DNA from 2 places in the Vibrio sp. HM8-C genome. Region 2 is predicted to be linked to the other one. Evidence: riboswitches for the same ligand, from Rfam matches in the RefSeq annotation. Region 2 holds a riboswitch; the other holds the start of a gene.
The links. Region 2 has a riboswitch for lysine ahead of ACOSVQ_RS03140 (Na+/H+ antiporter NhaC family protein). Riboswitches for the same ligand answer to the same signal wherever they lie in the genome.
Positions count from the first base shown of each region.

Region 1: linked by a shared signal. The riboswitch ahead of lysC (lysine-sensitive aspartokinase 3) and the one ahead of ACOSVQ_RS03140 (Na+/H+ antiporter NhaC family protein) in region 2 are both predicted to bind lysine.

Region 1 is NZ_JBMMKS010000015.1:108,049-117,800, forward strand. It holds gene ACOSVQ_RS16550 (PglL family O-oligosaccharyltransferase) at 1-986, shown strand, start outside; gene ACOSVQ_RS16555 (pyridoxal-phosphate-dependent aminotransferase family protein) at 1,021-2,142, opposite strand; lysine riboswitch at 2,360-2,537, shown strand; gene lysC (lysine-sensitive aspartokinase 3) at 2,654-4,006, shown strand; gene metH (methionine synthase) at 4,076-7,756, opposite strand; gene ACOSVQ_RS16570 (cation:proton antiporter) at 7,953-9,290, shown strand.
Region 2 is NZ_JBMMKS010000002.1:24,281-34,032, reverse strand. It holds gene mnmA (tRNA 2-thiouridine(34) synthase MnmA) at 1-728, opposite strand, end outside; gene ACOSVQ_RS03150 (inosine/guanosine kinase) at 1,013-2,317, shown strand; gene ACOSVQ_RS03145 (H-NS family histone-like protein) at 2,413-2,823, opposite strand; lysine riboswitch at 3,226-3,408, shown strand; gene ACOSVQ_RS03140 (Na+/H+ antiporter NhaC family protein) at 3,524-5,125, shown strand; His leader region at 5,327-5,463, shown strand; gene hisG (ATP phosphoribosyltransferase) at 5,517-6,413, shown strand; gene hisD (histidinol dehydrogenase) at 6,419-7,726, shown strand; gene hisC (histidinol-phosphate transaminase) at 7,732-8,772, shown strand; gene hisB (bifunctional histidinol-phosphatase/imidazoleglycerol-phosphate dehydratase HisB) at 8,786-9,752, shown strand, end outside.

The DNA of each region.
Region 1 (9,752 bases), on a different contig from region 2:
ACTGGGTGATCGCGGCTGTTTCAGGGCTGATTATTGGCTTCGGTACTTTGTACTACCATCATAATCAAGATACCGAAACCGAACCTTATATCTCGTCGATTCCTTACGGCAAAGTGCTTCCACAAGCTATCGATATGTTGATAGAAAAGCCATTTACCGGTTACGGCTATGGAAAGTTCGAGTCGAGTTACATTCTCTATACCGCTAGACAGCACCAGCTTAACCCGAACTATCAAACGGGCGTTCCTTCAATGGAGCATCCGCACAACGAAATTTTATTTTGGGGTATCGAAGGTGGTTTGTTACCCGTTTTAGGAATGATATTGGCGGCAAGCTTTGTGCTTATCAGGATTTACTCCGCCAAAAAAGGCACCCGTCTAGCCATGTTTGCACTGTTGCTACCAATCGTCATTCATAGTCTAGTTGATGCTCCTTTTTACCAGTCGAGCATTCACTGGCTAACCTTTATGATTTTGCTGTTTTGGATAGACCAACGTGTCGCGAAATACAGAGTATTTCGTTTTAGTAAATTCAGCAGGACACTGCTTCGGATCGCAAGTTTAACTTTGCCTATAATCACCAGTTTTTATATGGTGAGTGTGCTGCATACCAATTACTATCTCACTAAATTTGAAACATCTACCCCTAAACAACTGGATATATTGAATAAGGTCGTCAACCCAGTTTTGATTAAAGATAGACTGGATTGGGAGATGTACAGCACTTATTTAGACCTAGGGCTAAATGAAAAGAAAGCGGAATATATTCAACCCTATATCGATTGGTCGTTGGATATTATTCAAAACAAACCAAGACCGGGATTGTATGAAAATCTGATCAAGGCTTACCAAGCTATCGGCGATGCCAGCCGAGCCGAACAGACAAGAACTGAAGCGATGTTTTTGTTTCCAGATTTAGATTTTAGCCAAATAGCCTACCCAGCCTTAATTGAAAACGAAGTAGAAACAGACGTAGATACAGAATAAAAAAGGTGGCTAATGCCACCTTTCTTACCTTCATTTATTGAGTTAGAGACTCTTCAAGTGCTCTTAAGCACAGGGCAATATTTTCAGAACGAGCACCATAGCCCATCACACCTATACGCCACGCCTTACCTGCAAGTGCACCAAGACCTGCACCAATTTCTAAATTGTATTCATTAAGTAGATGGCTACGTACTTTTGCGTCGTCAACACCATCGGGAATGTACACAGCGTTTAATTGAGGCAGACGATATTCCTCATCGACTACAAACTTAAATCCAAGTTTTTCTAAACCAGCTTTGAGCTTCTCATGCATTGCTTTATGACGGGTCCAAGCATTTTCTAACCCTTCATTTTTCAAAATAAGCAGTGCTTCGTGTAGTGCATATAAGCTGTTTACTGGCGCTGTATGGTGGTAGCTGCGTTTACTGCCGCCACTCCAATAGCCCAACACTAAGCTTTGATCTAAAAACCAACTTTGGATCGGAGCTTTCCGCGCTTGGATCTTTTCGATCGCCTTCGAAGAGAGTGTCAAAGGAGAGAGACCCGGTACGCAAGACAAACATTTTTGGCTTCCAGAATAAACTGCATCCAATTGCCACTTATCCACCAGCAGAGGCACACCACCTAGAGAGGTTACCGCATCAACAATCGTCAGCATGTTATTTTGCTTCGCCAAAGCACCTAAGGTCTCAGCATCACTGAGAGCACCAGTTGAAGTTTCTGCATGAACAAACGCCAGAATTTTCGCATCCGGATGTTGGCTAATCGCTTGTTCAACTTTACTGACAGAAACAGGAGTTCCCCACTCATCTTCTACCGTAATCGCGATACCACCACAGCGAACCACGTTCTCACGCATACGTTCACCGAAAACACCATTTCGACAAACGATAACCTTATCACCGGGTTCAACTAAGTTTACAAAACACGCTTCCATCCCAGCGCTACCAGGAGCTGAAACCGCGATAGTAAACTCGTTTTCAGTTTGGAAGGCATATTTCAAAAGCACCTTCAGCTCGTCCATCATTGCAACGAATAGTGGATCCAAGTGCCCTACAGTTGGGCGGCTTAGCGCCTGAAGAACTTGAGGAGAGATATCTGATGGTCCAGGTCCCATCAAAATTCTATGTGGAGGAATGAAGCTTTGTATAGTCATAGGTGCTCCCAATTTTATTAGTAGATAAGCGTTCACAGACGAAAATATAGAGTACGGCAGAATCTAAACATCGACAATTCGACAGAGGTCTATGCTGCCTGACTCTTTCGACACATTTATTTTCACTTATCACAAATTTACAATTGACATCAGTTTCACAAAACCGTTCAATGAGTGAGCTATCTGTACTCTAACAAGCTGCAATCAGCAGTGAGAGTATGGCAGAAGAGGAGCACTGCCCAGGCAGATGTTTTGTGGAGCCTCAACTCCAAAACAAAACATTCAGGGGGAGTAGTGCCGAGATGAGTCTAAGTTGTGGCTTTGGCTTATCGGTTGTAAGGGTTGAATCCCTTCAACTGTCATCAGTGCTATGCTGATGAAGAGCTTCTGAGGAATTTTATACAACCTGCCTGTTGTTACACCTCTTTTTTGCTCTAAGAAACTCTCTTCAAAACATTGGAAGTTGGATTACCAACCCTTTTTTATTTCTAGGAAGTCCGGGAGAAATGTAGTGAGCGCATTCAATGTCGCCAAGTTTGGTGGAACAAGTGTTGCAAATTTTGAAGCAATGAGCCGTTGCTCTGCAATTATTGAAAATAATCCACAAACACGATTAGTCGTCAGCAGTGCATGCTCTGGCGTAACGAACTTACTTGTTGAGCTTGCTAATGGTGTTCAAGATGCTGAGCAAAGACTTAACATTATGAAGCAATTGGCTGATATCCATGATGCGATTATCGACCAATTAGCAGATCCAACCAAAGTAGAAAAAGAAGTACATTCGATGCTTGATAGCATCGCAAGCGCTGCTGAAGCTGCCTCTTTCCAATCAAGTAAGAAATTAACCGATCATCTTGTTGCTTGCGGCGAATTGATGTCGACCTATATTCTGACTCAATTAATGCGTGAGCGCGGCGTAAATACTATTCGTTTCGATATTCGCGAAGTATTAAGAACGGACAATAACTACGGTCGCGCAGAGCCACAAGTTGAAGAAATCGCTAAACTGGCACAAGAGAAGCTTGCTCCACTTTGTGCTGAATATGTGGTGGTTACTCAAGGTTTCATCGGCTCTGATGAGCAAGGTAATACCACAACACTTGGTCGCGGTGGCAGTGATTACTCTGCTGCTCTGATTGCTGAATCAGTAAAAGCTTCTGGCTTAGAGATTTGGACAGACGTACCTGGGATCTACACAACAGACCCACGCATAGCGCCAAAAGCTGCGCCAATTCCAGAGATAAGCTTTAGTGAAGCCTCTGAAATGGCTAACTTTGGGGCAAAAATTCTGCACCCTTCGACTCTAGTACCAGCACTACGCCATGAAATCCCAGTGTTTGTCGGTTCATCTAAAGAGCCAGAAAAAGGTGGCACGTGGATTCGTCAACAAGTGGAGAACTCGCCACAGTTCCGCGCACTGGCTCTACGTTGCAACCAAACAATGGTGACACTGCGCAGTGCGAAAATGTTCCATGCTTATGGCTTCTTGGCAAAAGTGTTCGAAATTCTAGCGAAATACAAAATCTCTGTTGACCTTATCACGACCTCTGAAATCAGTGTGTCACTGACTCTAGATAAGACAGACACTTCAGGTGGCGCACCAGAGCTACCACAAGAAGCAAGAGAAGAACTACAAGAGCTGTGTACGGTAGAAGTGGAACATAACCTATGTCTTGTTGCCTTGATTGGTAACCACATGGAGACAAAAGGTTATGCGAAAGAAGTGTTCAGCACATTAGGCGACTTTAACCTACGTATGATTTGCTACGGAGCAAGTGACCATAACCTTTGCTTCCTTGTTGATGCTCATGAATCTAAAGCGGTAATTCAGAAGCTGCATTTGGATCTGTTCGAGAATCGATAATCAGATAGATCGTCAAGTAAAAGAAAGGTCACCAAGTGGTGACCTTTTTCATTTATAGAGTTGGTGATTCTAACCGTTGATGTTAGGACCTAGCCATTTTTCGGCTTCAACACTGTCCCAACCTTTGCGCTCGGAATAACTCTGAACCTGATCATCTTGAATCTGTGCTACAGCAAAATAGCGTGAGTCAGGGTGCGAGAAATACCAACCGGAAACAGATGCGCCGGGCATCATTGCGTAACTGGTTGTCAGTTCCATACCAATCTGTTCTTGTACGCCTAGCAGCTCCCAAATAGCGCCTTTTTCCGTATGTTCAGGACAAGCCGCATAACCCGGTGCTGGACGAATACCCTGATACTTTTCACGAATCAAATCTTCGTTGCTGAGATTCTCATCAGGTGCATAACCCCATATCTCAGTACGTACTTTCATGTGTAGATATTCAGCAAAAGCTTCTGCTAAACGGTCGGCAACCGCTTGCACCATGATCGCATTGTAGTCGTCACCTTTGGCTTTGAAGTCATCCGCCAGCGCTCGCTCGCCAATACCACCAGTAACAGCAAACATACCTACCCAGTCTTGTTTACCACTATGCTTTGAGGCAACAAAATCAGACAAACAATAGTTAGCACCTTTTGGCTTCTCAGTCTGCTGACGAAGGTTGTGCAGCACTTTTATCACTTGTTGACGCGATTCATCCGCATACACTTCAATATCATCATCAATGCTCGCTGCTGGGAACAAACCGCAAATACCATTAGCCTTCATCAGACCTTCTTGCTCAATACGGTCTAACCAATCATTGGCATCTTTGTACAGCTTGCGAGCTTCTTCCCCGACCAACTCGTGATCGAGAATCGCTGGGAACTTGCCAGACAGTGACCAAGTCATGAAGAATGGCGTCCAGTCGATGTACTGACGTAGCACAGAAACATCAAAGTCTTTGAATACATGAATACCCGGTTTAACTGGTGCAGGTGGCGTATAAGTCTGCCAATCAATTGCAGCTTTATTAGCACGCGCTTGCTCCAGAGTTACAGGACGGCTCTTCGGTTTTTTACGAGCATGTTGTTCACGGGTTCTTTCGTAATCCAGATTTAGACGCTCTACGAATTCTGAACGACGCTCATCAGAGAGCAATGCTGAACACACACCAACGGCGCGCGATGCGTTGTTCACATACACCACAGGTTGGTGATAGTTCTGCTCAATCTTCACAGCCGTATGCGCTTTAGAGGTTGTTGCGCCGCCGATCAGCAGCGGCAAATCAAAGCCTTGGCGTTCCATCTCTTTAGCAACGTGCACCATTTCATCCAGAGATGGAGTAATCAAACCGGAAAGACCGATAATGTCCACCTTCTGTTCCCGTGCGACTTTAAGAATGGTCTCACACGGCACCATCACGCCAAGGTCGATGATCTCGTAGTTGTTACATTGCAGTACAACACCAACAATGTTCTTGCCGATATCGTGAACATCGCCTTTCACTGTCGCGAGTAGAATTTTGCCGTTTGAAGAGCCAGACTGCTTCATCGCGTTAATGTAAGGCTCTAAGTAAGCAACCGCCTGCTTCATTACGCGAGCCGATTTCACTACTTGCGGCAGGAACATTTTGCCCTCGCCAAACAGGTCACCCACCACGTTCATACCGTCCATTAATGGACCTTCGATAACTTCAAGTGGCTTCGATGCCTTAGAGCGGGCTTCTTCAGTATCTTCAACGATAAATTCAGTAATACCTTTAACCAGTGCGTGCTCTAAACGCTTTTCAACCGGCCAAGTACGCCACTCAAGTAGAGATGCGTCTTCTTCTTTGCCTACTGCGTTTTCACGGTATTCTTCTGCTATCTCAAGCAGACGCTCTGTTGCACCGTTGTCACGGTTGAGAATAACGTCTTCAACCGCATTTCGCAGTTTCTCTGGAACGTTGTCGTATATCTCAAGCTGGCCAGCATTAACGATACCCATATCCATACCATTCTTGAAACAGTGGTATAGGAACACAGCATGAATCGCTTCACGCACGTAGTTGTTACCGCGGAAAGAGAAAGAAACGTTAGATACACCACCAGAAATCATCGCATGAGGAAGCTCACGTTTGATGTCTGCTACTGCATTGATGAAATCAAGCGCGTAGTTATTGTGTTCATCAATACCAGTTGCAACGGCAAAGATATTCGGGTCAAAAATAATGTCTTCCGCAGGGAAACCTACTTGCTCAACAAGAATATTGTAAGCGCGGCGACAGATTTCAATTTTACGTTCACGAGTGTCTGCCTGACCAACTTCGTCAAACGCCATTACGATAACGGCTGCACCGTAACGACGAATCAGTTTCGCCTGATGAATAAACTTTTCCTCGCCTTCTTTTAGCGAGATAGAGTTTACGATGCCCTTACCTTGAATACATTTCAGACCCGCTTCGATAACTTCCCATTTCGAAGAGTCAACCATGATTGGCACTTTCGAGATTTCAGGCTCTGATGCACACAGCTTGAGGAATCGCTCCATACAAGCCATCGCATCCAACATACCTTCATCCATGTTGATATCGATGATTTGAGCGCCATTCTCAACTTGCTCACGGGCAACGTCTAAAGCCTCATCGTACAATTCTTCTTTGATGAGACGCTTGAAGCGAGCGGAGCCGGTAACGTTGGTACGTTCACCAACGTTAACGAATAGAGTATCAGCGGCAATGCTCAATGGCTCTAGGCCAGAGAGTCGACATTCAACGCTAATCTCAGGAATCTCGCGCGGCGTAACACCCTCAACCACTTTAGCCATCGCAGCGATATGAGCAGGTGTCGTACCACAACAGCCACCAACCAAGTTGAGGAAACCTGCCTGAGCCCATTCACCAATATGCTCAGCCATATCCTCTGGTGACAGGTCATATTCACCAAATGCGTTCGGCAAACCCGCATTCGGGTGCGCAGATACATAGCATTCTGAAATGCGAGAAAGCTCTTCGACATATTGACGCAGCTCGTCTGGGCCTAAAGCACAGTTCAAGCCAAATGAGATAGGACGAACATGACGTAAAGAGTTATAGAATGCTTCGGTTGTTTGACCAGAAAGAGTACGACCAGATGCATCGGTAATCGTACCGGAGATCATGACAGGTAATTGAATACCAAGCTCTTCGAACACTGCATCAACAGCAAAAGCACACGCTTTCGCGTTCAAGGTATCAAAAATAGTTTCAATCAGAATCAGGTCACAGCCGCCTTTTATTAGCGCACGTGTAGATTCAGAATAAGCCGTCACTAACTGATCGAATTCGATGTTGCGATAACCAGGGTCGTTAACATCAGGAGAAATGGAACAAGTACGGTTAGTCGGACCTAAAACACCTGCAACATATCGTGGCTTATTCGGCGTTTTTGCCGTCCATTCATCAGCGACTTCACGAGCAAGCTTGGCTGCTGCAAAGTTAATTTCTTCGCTGAGAGACTGCATATCATAGTCAGCCATCGCAATTGTCGTGGCGTTGAAGGTGTTGGTTTCAAGGATATCAGCACCAGCTTCCAAATAAGCAGCGTGAATACCTCTAATCAATTGAGGCTGAGTCAGAACGAGAAGATCATTGTTTCCTTTTAGATCGCAGTGCCAATCCGAAAAGCGTTCGCCACGATAATCTTCCTCTTGCAACTTGTGCTCTTGGATCATGGTTCCCATACCACCATCGATCAACATGATACGTTGCTTCAATTGCGCTTCGATCTGGTGCTTTAGATTACTACCCACAGTACAGCCTCATTATTCCTTTTTTGCTTGTTCGACATCCTATCACACATTGATTAGAAATCTAGACGTCTAAAACATCTAATTACGATAAATGCGCACGTTAAAATTTTGATAAATCTATAGGTAAAAAGTGTTTGCTATTTGTTCAGCATCAAAGGACAATTTCGCTCACATTTAGTTACATTTGAAGAAGAAAATGTCGGTCTACTACACTCTGTGCTTTCTATCTGCTGCAGCAATGATGATTGCTTTTTTAAACAGCAAGATAGTGAAAATGCAAACCACGATAGCCATTACAGCTGGTTCTATGGTGCTCTCACTACTTATCCTTATTGCTGGTCAAAATGACTGGTTCCATCTCACTCAAATCGCAACAGAAACAGTTACCAGCATCAACTTTGAAAACTTTTTGTTAAAAGGTATTTTAGGTTTCCTTTTATTTGCAGGTGGTCTTGGTATCAAACTCCCCCACTTAAAAGATCAAAAATGGGAAATTACGGTCCTTGCACTCGGCGCTACTTTGTTTTCAACCTTCTTTATAGGTTTCGGCTTATATGGATTCTGTTACTTCACAGGCATCCATCTCGATCTTGTCTACTGCTTACTATTTGGCGCTCTGATTTCTCCAACCGACCCGATAGCAGTATTAGCGATTGTTAAAAAGATGAATGCGCCTAAACGTATTTCTACCCAAATTGAAGGCGAGTCTCTATTCAACGATGGTTTCGGTCTAGTTATCTTCGTAACCATCTTTACTATTGCATTCGGTAAAGAAGCTCCAACTGTAGGAAGTGTAGCTGCATTATTTGCTCAAGAAGCGATTGGCGGCATTATTTATGGCTTCCTATTGGGCTTGCTATTCCACTACTTGATCAGTGCAACCAACGACCACTCCATGGAACTGTTACTGACTATCGGTGTACCGACTGCCGGTTATGTGTTTGCGGACGTTATCCATGTTTCAGGCCCATTAGCCATGGTGGTATCAGGTATTATGATTGGTAACTGGACTCGCTTTATTGGCTTTTCTAAAGAGAGTGAAGAACATCTCGATCACTTTTGGGAGTTGGTAGATGAATTCTTAAATGGCTTACTTTTCCTTTTGATCGGTATGTCGATGCTCCTTTTCGAATTCCACAAAGAAGACTGGATCTTAATGTCTTTCGCGATCCCGCTAGTACTTGCAGCACGGTTCAGTAGCGTATTCATTTCTTACTTAGGCTTTAAGCGTTATCGCACATACAACCCTTGGTCGATTAAGATCTTAACTTGGGGTGGATTGCGTGGTGGTCTAGCATTAGCGATGGCACTATCCATTCCATCAGGAATGATGGTTATCCCAGATAAGCTTATCGACGTAAAAGAGCTAATTCTGGTAATGACCTACGCTGTAGTAGTGTTCTCTATCTTAGTGCAAGGTTCGACAATCACACCGATGATTGACAAGGCCAAACTTAAAGAAAAAGAATTGGAAGAACAGGAACAGACTGCAGAGCAAAGTAACGTACAGCAAAGCCAGCAGCAAAATATCTAAACATTATTTTCTTGAAGAGCAGTAACCTCCGGTTGCTGCTTTTTTATTTCCATCAGAACGTCATTTCCCGATATAAAACTTACCTTCATATTTATCCTATCCACTCTCTTCTTTTTAACATTCCAGAACGCCTGACATTGTTCCCAAAGTGGCAATAGATCGGCAGATTATTGGTATCAGGATACAGATCCGATAAGTAAAGCGTTAATCTTCAGTAGCCAACATCCAGCAAATCACAGTAACAAAATAGATAGAGTCTTCGGATTGAATGCATTCCTATTAGTCTTGAAAATTGTGATAAATCGATAAGAGATAAGCCCTAGACAGTAACCTATGACTGAATAGAGAAAATGCCTATAGCTAAAGGCTGCCATTACTCATTGTTTATACCTTCCATTTGGGAAACCTTGTCTTTAAGTGAATAGATTGAACAAGTAACAACTGACATAACAGTATTGAAGT
Region 2 (9,752 bases):
ATAAGGCCTTGATGTTCACCAATAACTTTACCTTCAGGGGTTTCGATTTTACCCGGTTGAGCAGGTAAATAGCGAGACAAGAAGTCTGTAAATTTGCGCTCACCGATAAAACAGATACCGGTTGAATCTTTTTTCTTCGCAGTGATTAAACCTTGTTCTTCCGCAATACGGCGAACTTCAGGTTTTTCTAACTCACCCACTGGGAATAAACTACGTGCAACTTGTTCGTGGCTCAGTGTATATAAGAAGTAGCTTTGGTCTTTGTTGTTGTCTTTACCACGTAGCATTTGTGGCTTTTCACCGTCTTCTGTGAAGGTGCGACGAACATAGTGACCCATAGCAATGTAGTCTGCATCTAACACTTCATCTGCAAACTCTAAAAATGCTTTGAACTTAATTTCTTTGTTACAAAGGATATCTGGGTTCGGAGTACGACCTGCTTTGTATTCCTCTAGGAAATATTCGAATACATTGTCCCAATATTCCGCCGCGAAATTAATGGTGTGCAAATAGATACCAAGTTTGTCACAGACAGCCTGAGCATCAGCAAGATCTTCTGCTGCTGTACAATATTCTTCGTTATCATCTTCTTCCCAGTTCTTCATGAAAAGGCCTTCTACTTGGTAGCCTTGCTGTTGAAGAAGATATGCTGAAACGGAAGAATCAACGCCACCTGACATGCCTACTATGACTTTCTTTTGGCTGTTTGCGTTGCGGTTATCTGACATGACTTAATACCACTTGATTGACTTGGACGCAGATTCTAACAGAAAGACTTTTTTGAGGACAGATCCGAGACTGCAATCACACTTCTAAATTGGTGCAATTAAACAGCAATCTCGGTTTATTGATGTGCTAAATCGAAATGTAATCGTTATCTACTTTCGTTGTAAAAAGAGTTGTGTAAAAAACTTTTCAACGAAAACGTTTGCTATCTTTAGTTGAGTTGCTGCCTTATTGCACGCAAGGTAAAATTCCGGCTCTTTTCTTCTCACGCACCTATTTAAACGTTATGAAATTTCCTGGCCAACGTAAGTCAAAGCATTACTTTCCAGTTAATGCACGCGATCCATTAGTCATCCAAGCGCAAGATAATAAGAAGTTATCGCGTACACACATTATCGGTATTGATCAAACATTGGTTGATATTGAAGCAAGAGTGGATTCTGAACTTATTGAACGTTTTGGCTTAAGCAAAGGACATTCACTAGTTATAGATGATGAGACAGCTGAAGCTTTATACAACGAACTAAAGCAAAACGGACTGATCAAGAATGAGTTCGCGGGCGGAACTATTGGTAATACGTTGCACAATTATTCCGTGCTAGCGGACGACCGTTCTACGCTACTCGGTGTGATGAGCCAAGATATTAAAATCGGCAGCTACGGTTATCGCTATTTGTGTAATACCTCTAGCCGCATGGATTTAAATTATCTGCAAGGTGTAGATGGCGCAATTGGGCGTTGTTTTGCATTAATTACAGAAGACGGAGAACGTACTTTTGCAATTAGTGAAGGCCAAATGAATAAACTTCACCCTGACAATATCCCAGAAAAAATATTTAAAAATGCTTCAGCATTGGTGATCACTGCATATTTGGTTCGTTGTAAAGAAGGTGACCCTATGCCGCAAGCAACAATGCGTGCAATTGAATATGCAAAAAAATATGACGTTCCAGTGGTATTAACATTAGGAACAAAATTTGTAATTCAAGATGATCCTCAATATTGGCAAGAATTCTTACGTGAACATGTTTCTGTTGTTGCAATGAATGAAGATGAAGCGGAAGCATTAACCGGTGAAACAGATCCATTAATGGCATCAGACAAAGCATTAGATTGGGTTGATTTAGTTTTATGTACTGCTGGACCAATTGGTTTATATATGGCGGGCTATACAGAAGAAGAAAGTAAAAGAGAGACTTCTTTACCATTATTACCTGGTTCAATTCCTGAGTTTAATCGCTTCGAATTTAGCCGACCAGCAACAAGAATTAGCTGCGAAAATCCGACACGGGTTTATTCTCATATATCGCCTTATATGGGTGGACCAGAAAAAATTAAGAACACCAATGGTGCAGGTGATGCTGCGTTGTCAGCTTTACTTCATGATATGGCTGCGAATAAATACCATAAAGGTAATGTGCCAAACTCAAGTAAACATCAGCATAATTTCTTAACGTATTCTTCTTTTTCACAAGTATGTAAATACGCAAACCGTGTAAGTTATGAAGTGCTAGCTCAGCATTCTCCTCGCTTATCACGAGGTCTTCCAGAACGTGAAGACAGCTTAGAAGAAGCATACTGGGAAAGATAACGGTATTCGTTAAATAGCATTATTCTTTCATTGGATTGAATAATGCTAATAAAAAAGGCTCCGATATCGGAGCCTTTTTTTAAGAAACTAGAAAATTAAATTTCGAATTGTTCTAGAGATTTACCTTCATCTAATGCTTTTTGAATTGCAGAAGGTGTACGGCCTTGGCCTGTCCAAGTTTTTTCTACGCCGTTGTCCATGTATTTATATTTTGCTGGACGTGGTGCGCGTTTGCCTTTTGCTTTTGATTTAGATTTTGTTTCGCCAGCAAGAGCAGAAATTAACGCTTCAACATCAATACCGTCATTAGCAATTTGTTCAGCAATTGCTGCTAATTTTGCTTCTTGTTCAGCTTGAGCCGCTTGTTCTTGTTCTTCAGATTCTCTGCGCTCTTCAACAACGATCGTTAATTTATCAAGCGCTTCTTCAAGTTGCTCTAAAGTTAGATCGCGTGAAAATGCACGTAGACTACGAATATTTAATAGAGTTTTAGTGATTTCCGACATTTCTTAATCCTGTTTAATTAAATAATTAACGGCTTAATAATAAACCGTGTGATTTATTCTTACAATAAAATTAACGCAATATTAATGTAAATAATAAAAAAAATACCACTGTAGTGGTAATAAGCTTAGTTTGATTTATCTAAGCCTTATAAAGAGAAAGGAAATATTGGATGCAGAGAGTAACAGGTTAAAAACGTATGTATACAATTAATGCTTATCTCAGTTGAAAATGTATCTATTTACTTTATGAAATAGCATTCATTGATGTTGTGAATATTAGTTGTAATGAAAAATGAAATTCTATGTTGCATTGACAGTTTTGTTAAGTACAATACGTCACACCTAAAGCGGAGTATGTTTAATAATCACGCAGTTTCTAGATTGCGTAGGTAATTGTTCTATCTCCGACGTAGAGGAGCGATATTGATAAGTATCCAGTATTGGGGTGATGCCAATGAATACCGGAGAAAGGCCATATCGCCGAAGTTAGTGCGTCCATCAAGCTGCTAGCTGGGGTTGTCATCGAATAGGGGCAACACTGCCATAGTCTATATTGTTGTTAAACTATGGAGCGCTACTGTAGGGTTGGGTGGAGTGTTCACTTCCCTTTCGCTTAGTTCAACATTAATCGCATTGATTTTTTCGATGTGATTTGTCTGCAGTAGATCTCTAACCGAAATATTACTGGTTTTTGAAGATCATGAATTTATTAGATTTTGCATCGTCTCCTTTGTCGCTAATCCCAGCATTAGTGGCGTTGAGCCTCGCTATTATTACTCGCCGCGTACTGGTGTCTTTAGGTATGGGTATCGCACTTGGTGCTTTATTGCTTGCTGATTATTCAGTAGGTGATGCGATTGGTTATATCGGCACAAAAGTTACAAACGTCTTCATTGAAGATGGCGGTCTGAATACTTGGAACATGAGTATCGTTGGCTTCTTATTGCTGTTGGGTATGATGACTGCGTTGTTGACGCTTTCTGGCGGTACTCGAGCATTTGCAGAATGGGCTCAGGTTCGCGTAAAAAGCAAGCGTGGTTCTAAGCTATTGGCTGCATTCTTAGGTGTTTTCATTTTTGTTGATGACTACTTCAACAGCTTAGCGGTTGGCTCAATTTCTCGCCCTGTTACTGACCGTTTTTACGTCTCACGCGCTAAACTGGCTTACATCCTAGATTCTACTGCTGCACCAATGTGTGTTGTTATGCCTGCTTCAAGCTGGGGCGCGTACATTATGACCATCATTGGTGGCATTCTAGTATCACACGGTATCACTGAGTATTCTGCGCTTGGTGCTTACCTTCGTTTGGTTCCTATGAACTTCTATGCGGTATTTGCACTATTAATGGTGTTCGCCGTTGTTTGGTTCCAAATGGATATTGGTCAGATGCGCCAACACGAAATCAATGCTTCTCAGGGCCAAGGTTTCGATGATGATATGTCTGAGAATGACGAGCAAGCTCGTGATTTAAACGATGAACTTGATATCCGTGAAAGCGAAAAGGGTAAAGTGTCAGACCTTATTTACCCTATCGTGTTACTTATTATCGCAACCATCGGCTCTATGCTTTACACAGGTGGCCAATCACTGGCAGCCGATGGTAAAGCGTTCAATGTGCTTGGTGCGTTTGAAAATACCGATGTTGGTACGTCACTGATTTACGGTGGTTTAGTTGGTTTAGCGGTTGCTCTATTCACTGTGGTTAAACAAGGAATCGCTATCACTGAAATTGCACGTACGCTTTGGATTGGTGCTAAGTCGATGTTTGGTGCGATATTAATTCTTGTTTTCGCGTGGACAATTGGTTCAGTTATCGGTGACATGAAAACGGGCGCGTACCTTTCATCTCTAGCTCAAGGCAATATTGACCCACACTGGCTGCCAGTTATTTTGTTCCTACTGTCAGGCATTATGGCGTTCTCAACAGGTACGTCATGGGGTACGTTTGGTATCATGTTACCAATTGCAGGCGACATGGCTGGTGCAACTGAAATCGCATTAATGCTGCCAATGTTGAGTGCGGTATTAGCGGGTTCAGTATTTGGTGATCACTGTTCACCAATTTCAGATACAACCATTTTGTCTTCAACGGGTGCTCGTTGTAATCACATTGACCACGTTTCTACTCAGCTTCCATATGCCTTAGCAGTTGCTGGTGTATCTTGTGTTGGTTTCGTTGTTCTTGGTATGACTCTATCTGTGCTAGCTTCTCTAGCAGCTTCTACGGCAGCATTCATTGCAGTGTGCTTTGTTTTCAGCACACTAGCGAAATCAAAGATGTTGAGCTGTAAAGCGGCTTGATCGTTGATAGCAGATAGCTGATATATCGATTGATTGAAGGAGGCTTAGGCCTCCTTTTTTACGCTTAAAAAACGGCAGTAAGAAAAAGATGACAAAAAGTGAAATTTTTTGTTGAAAAATGAGACGAGCTTAGATAGTGTTGAAAGCAATCCAGTGAACACATTCGGTGTAATTAAGTATGCGTAATTTTGTAATGAACATTCATCATCACCATCATCCCTAAGAGTCTTTCGGGAGATGTACGCATACCCGGGAGACAGGAATCTCCCGGTGGTTAAATCAAAGTATTTTTAAGATTTTAGACCCTTGGGAGACCAATCTCCCAAGGGTTTTTTACTATCTAGCTTAATTAAAACTTAAAGATTTCAATATTTTACGAAGGAAGAATGTAATGCAAACACAACGCCTAAGAATTGCCGTCCAGAAGAAAGGTCGTTTGAGTGACGAATGCCAAGACTTACTGAAAAAGTGTGGTGTTAAGTTTAACGTGATGGGTGAGCGCTTAGTGGTTCACTCACTAAATATGCCAATTGACCTGCTTCTTGTTCGTGATGACGATATCCCAGGTTTAATCATGGATGGTGTGGTTGATTTAGGTTTTGTTGGTGAGAACGTGTTAGAAGAAACTCGCTACGACCGTATTGCTTTAAACCAACCAAGCGATTTCGTTGACCTTCGTCGTATGGACTTTGGCGGCTGTCGTCTTTCTATCGCCATTGATAAAGATGTGGAATACAACGGACCACAGGATCTTAAAGGCAAACGTATTGCAACCACTTACCCTCAACTTCTCAAAGCGTACATGGCTGAGCGTGGCATTGATTTCAGCACTTGTATGCTTACAGGTTCGGTGGAAGTTGCTCCTCGTGCAGGCCTTGCAGACGCGATTGCAGATTTAGTTTCAACAGGCGCTACACTTGAAGCAAACGGTTTGAAAGAAGTGGAAGTGATTTTCCAATCGAAAGCGAAACTGATTCAACGTACTGGTGAATTTGCACCTGATAAAGCAGCCTTGATTGACCGTCTATTAACTCGTATGAATGGCGTGCAGCAAGCGAAAGAATCGAAATACATCATGCTACACGCACCAGTAGAGAAGTTGCCTCAAATCACAGCGCTATTGCCTGGAGCGGAAGACCCAACCGTACTACCACTTTCTGCAGATAAAACCCGCGTAGCGGTACACCTAGTCAGTGCTGAAAACTTGTTCTGGGAAACAATGGAAAAGCTAAAAGCGCTTGGTGCAAGTTCTATTCTTGTATTACCAATTGAAAAGATGATGGAGTAACCCTGATGAGAACGATCGTTTGGCAATCGCTAAGTGAAACTCAGCAAGATTCTGTATTGGAACGCCCAGCTATCGCTGAAGGTGCAAACATCACAGCGGCAGTGGCAGAGGTTATTGCAAAGGTTCGCGCGGAAGGTGACTCGGCTCTGTTAGAGTTGACTGAAAAATTTGATAAATGTAAGCCAGAATCGATTCGCGTCTCTGCGGAAGAAATCGATGCTGCTTGTGAGCGTCTTGATGACGAAATGAAGCAAGCGTTAGAAGTGGCTTATAACAACATTACCAAGTTCCATAAGGCTCAAAAGCCGGCTCCTATTAAAGTTGAAACTATGCCTGGCGTGGTATGCGAGCAAGTGACTCGCGCTATCAATAAAGTGGGTTTGTACATTCCAGGTGGTAGCGCGCCATTACCATCAACCGTATTGATGCTTGGTGTGCCAGCGCAAATTGCAGGCTGTCGCAAAGTGGTTCTTTGCTCACCACCTCCAATCGCTGATGAAATTCTTTATGTCGCTAAGCTTTGTAAAATCGATGAAGTTTACAATGTCGGCGGTGGTCAGGCGATTGCTGCGATGGCTTATGGTACTGAAAGCGTAGCGAAAGTGGATAAGATTTTTGGTCCAGGCAATGCGTATGTAACGGAAGCTAAACGTCAAGTGAGCAAGGATTTCCGTGGCGCTGCGATTGACATGCCAGCAGGTCCATCAGAAGTATTAGTGATTGCAGACGACACTGCGGACGCAGATTTCATTGCAGCTGACTTACTAAGCCAAGCTGAGCACGGTCCGGATTCTCAGGTAGTGCTAGTGACTCCATCACCTGTGGTTGCCGATAAAGTAGCGGATGCTGTTCAGAAACAACTGAAGTCGCTATCGCGCGCAGATACTGCACAAAAGGCGCTTGCTTCAAGCTTAATCATTATTGCAGAGTCATTGACCCAAGCAGTTTCAATTTCTAACTATTACGGTCCTGAACATTTGATTGTTCAGACTAAGAACCCTCGTGAGCTTGTTCCATTGTTAGATAATGCAGGTTCTATCTTCTTGGGCGACTGGTCTCCAGAATCGGTAGGTGACTATGCATCAGGTACTAACCACGTACTACCAACTTACGGTTACACTCGCACATATTCTAGCTTAGGTTTGGCAGATTTTAGTAAGCGTATGACAGTTCAAGAGCTAAGCGCAGACGGTCTGAAATCACTGGCTCCAACAGTTGTAAAAATGGCAGAAGCGGAAGGTTTAGACGCACACAAACGTGCCGTTACTATCCGCATAGAGAAACTCCTTACTGATAAAGGACAAAAGGCGTAATCATCATGGAAAAACTCGCTCGTAAACAAATTCAGCAATTAACGCCTTATCTTTCTGCTCGTCGCATTGGCGGAAGCGGTGATGTGTGGCTAAACGCTAACGAATCGCCATTCAACAACGAATACAAAACAAATTTTGCTCGCTTAAACCGTTATAGCGAATGCCAGCCACCTGAACTCATCAACGCGTATGCGTCATACGCAGGTGTAAAACCAGAGCAAGTGTTAACTTCTCGTGGTGCTGATGAAGGCATTGAATTATTGGTGCGTGCATTTTGCGAACCAAACCAAGATGCGATTTTGTTCTGCCCGCCGACATACGGTATGTACGCAATCAGCGCAGAAACTATTGGTGTTGAACGTAAGAAAGTACCACTGACTGCAGAGTGGCAGCTAGATTTAGCCAACATTGAAGCCAACCTAGAAAACGTTAAGTTGGTGTTTGTTTGTAGCCCAAATAACCCAACTGGCAATCTCGTTAAACGTGAAGATATTGTTTCTTTGTTAGAGATGACCAAAGACCGCGCGATTGTCGTGATGGATGAGGCTTATATCGATTTCTGCCCAGAAGCATCTACGGTTGATTTGCTGGCACAGTATCCAAACTTAGCGATCCTACGTACGCTATCCAAAGCGTTTGCTCTTGCAGGTCTTCGCTGTGGTTTTACTCTTGCTAATGAAGAGTTGATCAATGTGCTGCTAAAAGTTATCGCACCATACCCAGTACCTGTACCTGTTGCGGAAATCGCTACTCAAGCATTGTCTGAAGCAGGACTTGCTCGTGCAAAATACCAAGTGCTCGACCTAAACGCTAACCGTGCATATATGCAAGTGGGTCTGTCCATGATAAGTGGTGTGCAAGTGTTTGAAGGGTGGGGTAACTACTTGTTAGTTAAGTTCCCAGACGGTGATGCTTTGTTCAAAGCAGCATGGGATTCAGGCATTATTTTACGTAATTCACCGATTGAAGATTGTGTGCGTATTAGCGTAGGCAATAGAGAAGAGTGCGAAAAGACCGTCGCGTTTATTCGTAACTACTACCAATAGAAAGGATTCTACAATGAGCACCCAACAGAAAATTCTCTTTATCGACCGTGATGGCACTTTGATTGTTGAGCCACCGGTGGATTTTCAGGTTGACCGTTTAGATAAACTTAAACTGGAACCTTTTGTTATCCCAAGTTTGTTGACTCTGCAAGATGCAGGCTACCGTTTGGTAATGGTGACTAACCAAGATGGTTTAGGCACAAGCAGCTACCCGCAAGAAGACTTCGATGCTCCACACAACATGATGATGGATATCTTTTCGTCTCAAGGGGTGAAGTTTGATGATGTGTTGATTTGCCCTCACTTTGAAAAAGACAACTGCTCTTGCCGTAAGCCTAAATTAGGTATGGTGAAAGATTACCTTCAAGGCGGCAAAGTTGACTTTAAATCATCGGTTGTGATTGGTGACCGTCTTACAGATCTACAGTTAGCAGAGAACATGGCTATTCGTGGTATTCAGTACAATCCAGAAACGATGAACTGGCCACAAATCGTCAAAGACCTAACAGTAAAAGCTCGCACTGCAAAAGTGGTTCGCAAAACCAAAGAAACGGACATTCAGGTTGCAGTTAATCTTGATGAGACTGGCGGTAACCAAATCGAAACGGGTTTAGGTTTCTTTGACCACATGCTTGATCAAATCGCGACTCACGGCGGTTTCCAATTGAAGCTCAAAGTGGATGGTGACTTGCACATCGATGACCACCACACCGTTGAAGATACCGCTTTGGCACTTGGTCAGGCGATTAAAGAAGCCTTAGGCGATAAGCGTGGTATTGGTCGTTTTGGTTTTACACTGCCAATGGACGAATGTTTGGCGCAATGTGCATTAGACCTGTCAGGTCGCCCATATTTGAAATTCGACGCTGAGTTCAGTCGCCCAGAAGTAGGCGATTTATCCACAGAGATGGTTTACCACTTCTTCCGTTCTTTGACTGACACACTCGCGTGCACTCTGCACTTGTCTTCTACTGGTGAGA